2 regions of the Bradyrhizobium sp. BRP56 genome follow, and region 2 is predicted to be linked to the other one. Evidence: predicted binding sites of a transcription regulator. Region 2 holds the regulator's gene; the other holds the start of a gene.
The links. The regulator LexA, encoded in region 2, represses DNA repair genes until DNA is damaged. The targets are predictions, from matches to a motif close to TGTTCNNNNTGTGTTCNG.
Positions count from the first base shown of each region.

Region 1 (3,209 bases), on a different contig from region 2:
GTTGTGGTTTCGCGGATACACACGTTCCGGCATTTCTCTGTAGAAGCACCAGCACGTCACGCGACACTGCTGTGACGCTCTCTTCAAAATCTTTGAAGAGACAACAAGAAAATGGGACTGGGACTTTGAAAATCAGGAATGTTTTGCTGGCCTCGGCCGGCATGTTTGCACTGAGCGCTTTTGCACCGGTAATGGCCGCCGACATGGCGGCACGCGCGCCTTACGTGAAGGCTCCGCCGCCGGCCGCGATCTACAACTGGACCGGCTTCTACGTCGGTGGCTACGGCGGCTACGCCAGCGAGAACTCCGGCACCCCGAGCATGGAAGGCGGCTTCGGCGGCGGCACCATCGGCTACAACTGGCAGGCCGGCAACATCGTGTACGGCCTCGAGGTCGACGCTGCAGGCGCTGACATCGACGCGTCGGTCTCCGCGCTCGGCGTCACCGCCCGCAGCAAGATCGACTCGCTCGGCACCGTGCGCGGCCGCTTCGGCTTCGCTGTGGACAAGGTGCTGTTCTACGGCACCGGCGGCTACGCCTGGGCCAACAACGAGGTCAGCGTCACCGCGCTCGGCGTGACCGCCTCGCAGAGCAACTTCCACTCAGGCTGGACCGTCGGCGCCGGCGTCGAGGCGTTCATCGCCCCGCAGTGGTCGATCAAGGGCGAATACCTGTATCGCAGCCTCGACAGCGAGAACTATTTCGGCGTGCCGTCCGGTACGCTCGAGCTGCACAGCGCCCAGTTCGGCGTCAACTATCACTTCGGCGGCCCGATCGTCGCCAAGTACTAAGATTGATCTGCGATCAGATCGCACCGAAAGGCCGGCCTCGCGCCGGCCTTTTTGCGTAAGAGCGTTTTCGAGCGAAGCGGATTCCGGCTCGCGCAAGGAAAACGCGTCAAAGCGGGAATCTGGAGCCCCCGTTCCGATTCCATCGGAACGGGAAAGGCTCTAGCGGAACCGGCCCTGCTGACGGCTGCTGCCATCAGGCAAACTATCCGTTGATGGACGCGACTCAGCACTGGAAATTGTCGGCCGTTCTTCCTACGTTCCAGCCTTCACACCCCATCGGCGCAAGGTCCCGGCATCACCGGCGATGCGCGCCCAAAAGGCGCCCAAGCATGCGCCCGGAACTGTCGCTATGGATGAAGTGCTCAAGGCGAAGCGCCAACAGAACGCCGGCTCCTCATCGCGCGCCATCACGATCCGTGGCGCGCGCGAACACAATCTGAAGAACATCGACGTCGAGATTCCCCGCGACAAGCTCGTGGTGTTCACCGGCCTGTCCGGTTCCGGCAAGTCGTCGCTCGCGTTTGACACCATCTATGCCGAGGGCCAGCGCCGCTACGTCGAGTCGCTGTCGGCCTATGCGCGCCAGTTCCTCGAGATGATGCAGAAGCCGGATGTCGACCAGATCGATGGCCTGTCGCCGGCGATCTCGATCGAGCAGAAGACCACGTCGAAGAACCCGCGCTCCACCGTCGGCACCGTCACCGAGATCTACGACTACATGCGCCTGCTCTGGGCGCGCGTCGGCGTGCCCTATTCGCCGGCCACCGGCCTGCCGATCGAGAGCCAGATCGTCTCGCAGATGGTCGACCGCGTGCTGGCGCTGCCGGAAGGCACTCGCCTCTACCTGCTGGCGCCGGTCGTGCGCGGCCGCAAGGGCGAGTACAAGAAGGAGCTCGCCGAGTATCTCAAGAAGGGCTTTCAGCGCGTCAAGATCGACGGCACCTTCTACGAACTGTCCGAAGCGCCCGCGCTCGACAAGAAATTCCCCCACGACATCGACGTCGTGGTCGACCGCATCGTGGTGCGTCCCGACCTCGCCCAGCGCCTCGCGGAAAGCTTTGAGACCGCGCTGAAGCTCGCCGAGGGCCTCGCCGTGATCGAATACGCCGATGCGCCGGCGGCGGCCGCGCAGGACGACAAGAAAGAGGACAAGAAGAAGACCGCGAAGATCCACGACAAGAGCGGGCCCGAGCGCATCCTGTTCTCGGAAAAGTTCGCCTGCCCGGTCTCCGGGTTCACGATCCCCGAGATCGAGCCGCGCCTGTTCTCGTTCAACAACCCCTATGGCGCCTGTCCGGCCTGCGGCGGCCTCGGCGTCGAGCAGCATATCGACGAGGACCTGGTCATCCCCGACAAGGAGCTGACCTTGCGCAAGGGCGCGATCGCGCCCTGGGCGAAATCATCCTCGCCCTACTACATCCAGACCCTGACCGCGCTCGGCAAGCACTACAAGTTCACGCTCGACACCAAGTGGAAGGACCTCACCAAGAAGGTCCAGAACGCGCTGCTGCACGGCTCCGGCGACGACGAGATCAAGTTCTCCTATGAGGACGGCGTCCGCTCCTACGACACCAAGAAGCCGTTCGAGGGCGTCATCACCAACATCAACCGCCGCTACCGCGAGACCGAGAGCGAGTGGGCGCGCGAGGAGCTCGGCAAGTATTTCTCCGACGTGCCCTGCGAAGGCTGCAACGGCCATCGGCTGAAGCCGGAGGCGCTGTGCGTCAAGATCGGCGGCAAGCATATCGGCGATATCTCCGAGCTCTCGGTCAAGCGCGCCGGCGAATGGTTCGAGACGGTGCCGGAGGCGCTTAACGCGCAGCAGAACGAGATCGCGACGCGCATCCTCAAGGAGATCCGCGAGCGCCTGACTTTCCTGCTTGACGTCGGCCTGAACTACCTGACGCTGTCGCGCTCCTCCGGCACGCTGTCGGGCGGCGAGAGCCAGCGCATCCGCCTCGCCTCGCAAATCGGCTCGGGCCTCACCGGCGTGCTCTACGTGCTGGACGAGCCGTCGATCGGCCTGCACCAGCGCGACAATGCCCGCCTGCTCGACACCCTGAAGCGGCTGCGCGACCTCGGCAATACCGTGGTCGTAGTCGAGCATGACGAGGACGCTATCCGCCTCGCCGATTACGTGCTCGACATCGGGCCCGGCGCCGGCATGCATGGCGGCCACATCGTCGCCGAAGGCACGCCCGACCAGATCATGCGCAACCCGAAATCGCTGACCGGCAAGTATCTCACCGGCGAGCTGTCGGTGCCTGTGCCCGACCGGCGGCCGCCGAACCACCGGCGCACCATCAAGGTCGTCAACGCCCGCGGCAATAACCTCAAGAACGTCTCGGCCGAAATCCCGCTCGGCCTGTTCACCTGCGTGACCGGCGTGTCGGGCGGCGGCAAGTCGACGCTGTTGAT
Region 1 is NZ_JADYVV010000030.1:91,152-94,360, forward strand. Features, by position in the region: gene I6F38_RS21745 (outer membrane beta-barrel protein) at 132-791, shown strand; gene uvrA (excinuclease ABC subunit UvrA) at 1,141-3,209, shown strand, end outside.
Region 1: the regulator LexA is predicted to act here: its motif matches at 1,036-1,053, upstream of uvrA (excinuclease ABC subunit UvrA).

Region 2 (3,209 bases):
ACGGCTACGCCGTCGATGCGGTCAAGCCCGGCGGGATCGACCGGCCGTGGTCGCCGGCGGTTCCCGGCGACGGCGAGAGCGAGACGACGCTGCGCGCGCCCGCCGTCGCGCCGCGGCCCGCGGTGGATGCGACGCCGGCCGAGACCGATCTGCAGGGCGATGATTAGCCGTGGTCCGGCGACGGCGCGCTCGGCAGCTCGAACAGGCCGAGATGGTATTCGTCGGAGTCGGGGCCGGCGTCGGGCTTCTTGACGAGGGTGAAGGAAGCCTCGGGAAATTGCTCCCAGACTTTCAGGTCGTCGGCCGTTACCGTCAGCCAACCGAACCGGAACATGTAGCGGCCCGGTTCCGTGACGCGTCCAGCCTTTTGCCATGTGACCTTATCGACCACCGCGCACGTCCTCCGTGCCTGATGATGCGCCAAGGTGCCGGCCGACGCAAATCTCCTTCTGCGCCCCGGAAGCGGGAGTCCGGGGTCGCCCGAAATTGCTTAGGTCATCCGCCGCCGAACAGCTCATTCCGCGGCGACGATGCGCTCAACCCAAAAACAGCGTTGCGAATGCGGAGGGCCGCCGCTCCACAACCTTCGGCTTCTGCTCGACCGGCGGATGCAGCGCCGGCAATTGCAGCACGCTAACGCGCTGTCCCTCGACCAGCTGAGTCACCAGCACATGGCTGCCGTCGGGGAATTCGACCGCGTCATGATGCCGATCAGGCACGTCGGGCTCGACTTCGTTGAACACGCCGACGCGATAGTTCAGCGTCTTGGTCCAGATCCAGCGGCTGTCGTAGCGAACGTTCTCGGCGAAAGCGAGCTCGGTGCCCGGCAGCATGCAGACCGCGACAGTGGGGTCATTCTCCGAAGCAAAGCCGCGGGTCGACGTGCCGCGGAACGTCGTCGTGATCAGCGTCTCTCCGACAATGGCGGGGCGCGATGCCACGGCGTGCAGACTATAGTCACACATCGGATGGCTCCTCATTTCGAGGTAGCGACCCGTGCCTCTCCTTGAGGCATTAGGGCCTCTACCAGAGTGGACGATAGCGAACGAGCGTCTGCTCGTTTCTGGGCGATTGTACGACTGGTCCGAGATCGCTCCGATCACAAACACGCGACGCTGCGCGAGAGGTATCGGAGCGCATCGGGCAGGCCGTACGCTACACTATCATGCAAGGAACGATCCGACGTGTTGCTCGTTCCCGGCCGCCGCAAGTATTTGCAATTCAGTATTTGCGATAAAGGCCGATCAGCTTGCCCTGGATGCGGACCCGGTTCGGCGGCAGGATGCGCACTTCATAGGCGGTGTTGGCCGGCTCGAGCGCGATCGATGCGCCGCGGCGGCGAAAGCGCTTCAGGGTGGCTTCCTCCTCATCGATCAGCGCCACCACGATGTCGCCGGTATTGGCGACGTCGTTGCGCTGGATCAGCGCCATGTCGCCGTCGAGGATGCCGGCATCGACCATCGAGTCGCCGCGCACCTCGAGCGCATAGTGCTCGCCGGCACCGAGCATGTCGGGCGGCACGCTGATGGTGTGGCTGCGGGTCTGCAGCGCCTCGATCGGCGTACCGGCGGCGATCCGGCCCATCACGGGGACCGCGACCGGACGGTTGCCGTCATCCTCGGCAATCGGCGGCGTGCTGGCGCGCCGGCCGAGGGTGCCTTCGATGACGCTGGGCGTGAAGCCGCGGCGGCCGTTGCCGCCGCCGGCCGAGAGTTCGGGCAGCTTGATGACCTCGATGGCGCGGGCGCGGTTCGGCAGGCGGCGGATGAAGCCGCGCTCCTCCAGCGCAGTGATCAGGCGGTGGATACCGGACTTCGAGCGCAGGTCGAGCGCATCCTTCATCTCGTCGAAGGAGGGCGGTACGCCGGCCTCTTTCAGACGTTCATTGATGAAACGCAGTAGTTCGTACTGTTTGCGCGTGAGCATCTCGAGTATTCCCCCGGTTGATAGCGTCGTTCGATTCCGAGACTCTTCTGGTGGGGCCTGCAGGCCGGGCCTGACCTCAGGAGCATGTGCTCAATGCACCTGCTTCCATGCAGCTTCCCGATTGTAGACACCAGTACTCGAAACAAATCATGAACGGACACTATATGTTCGATATGTGTTCCGCAACCACTTAATTTCCGGTGAACGTGTCGGGCAACGCACAATCGGCGGGGCGCGAAAACCCTATTCGGGCAGTGTCAGAATCTCGCATTCGCTGCCCTTGACGGCAGCTGCCGCAAACGGCGGACGCACGAGAAGTGCCCGTGCCGCAGCGAGATTCCCGAGCAGCGACGAGTCCTGCTGCGTCACCGGCGTTGCGATCAGCGTGCCGTCCTCGCGCGCTTCGAGCCGCGCACGCAGATAGTCCTCGCGCTGGTCGTTGGCGGCGAGGTCGCGGCCGAGCAGGGCGCTCGCGCGGCGATGATGAATCACTTTCCGGCCGCTCAGCGCCCGAATCAACGGCACCAGGAACAGGAAGGCGCAGACATAGGACGACACCGGATTGCCGGGCAGACCGATCACCCGCATCGCGCCGAGCCGGCCATGCATCATCGGCTTGCCGGGCCGCATCGCAATCCGCCAGAACGCCATCTCGACGCCCTCGGCTTCCAGCGACCGCTTGACGAGATCGTGGTCGCCGACCGAGGCGCCGCCTGTCGTGATCAGGACATCGGCGCCGGCCTCGCGTGCCCGGCGGATGCCCGCCGTGGTCGCCTCTACCGTGTCGGCGGCAACGCCGAGGTCGACGGTCTCGGCCCCTTCGGCGCGCGCCAGCGCCCGCAGCGCGTAGCCGTTGGAATAGACGATCTGGCCGGGACCGGGCTGCGAGCCCGGCATCACCAGCTCGTCGCCGGTCGCCAGCACCGCGACCTTCGGGCGGCGCCGCACCGCAAGTTCCGGATAGTTCATGGCGGCCGCCAGCGACAGCGCGCGGTCGGACAGGCGGCTGCCGCCGGCGAGCAGCACCTCGCCCTCACGGAAGTCGACCCCGGCCGGGCGGATGTGCCGCCCGACGCTGGCGGCCTCCGTGATCGTGATGTGGTCGCCGTCGACGGCGGTGTCCTCCTGGATGATCACCGCGTCGGCGCCATTGGGAATCACGCCGCCGGTGAAGATCCGCACCGCCTCGCCGGCGCCGACCGTCCGCTCGAACGGCCGGCCGGCGGCGACTTCGCCGATCACCTTGAGCCGGGCCTTTAGATCAGCCGCATCGGCGGCGCGCA
Region 2 is NZ_JADYVV010000002.1:311,326-314,534, forward strand. Features, by position in the region: partial or broken gene I6F38_RS03210 (ComEC/Rec2 family competence protein) at 1-167, shown strand, start outside; gene I6F38_RS03215 (hypothetical protein) at 164-391, opposite strand; gene I6F38_RS03220 (hypothetical protein) at 537-965, opposite strand; gene lexA (transcriptional repressor LexA) at 1,222-1,926, opposite strand; gene glp (gephyrin-like molybdotransferase Glp) at 2,170-3,209, opposite strand, start outside.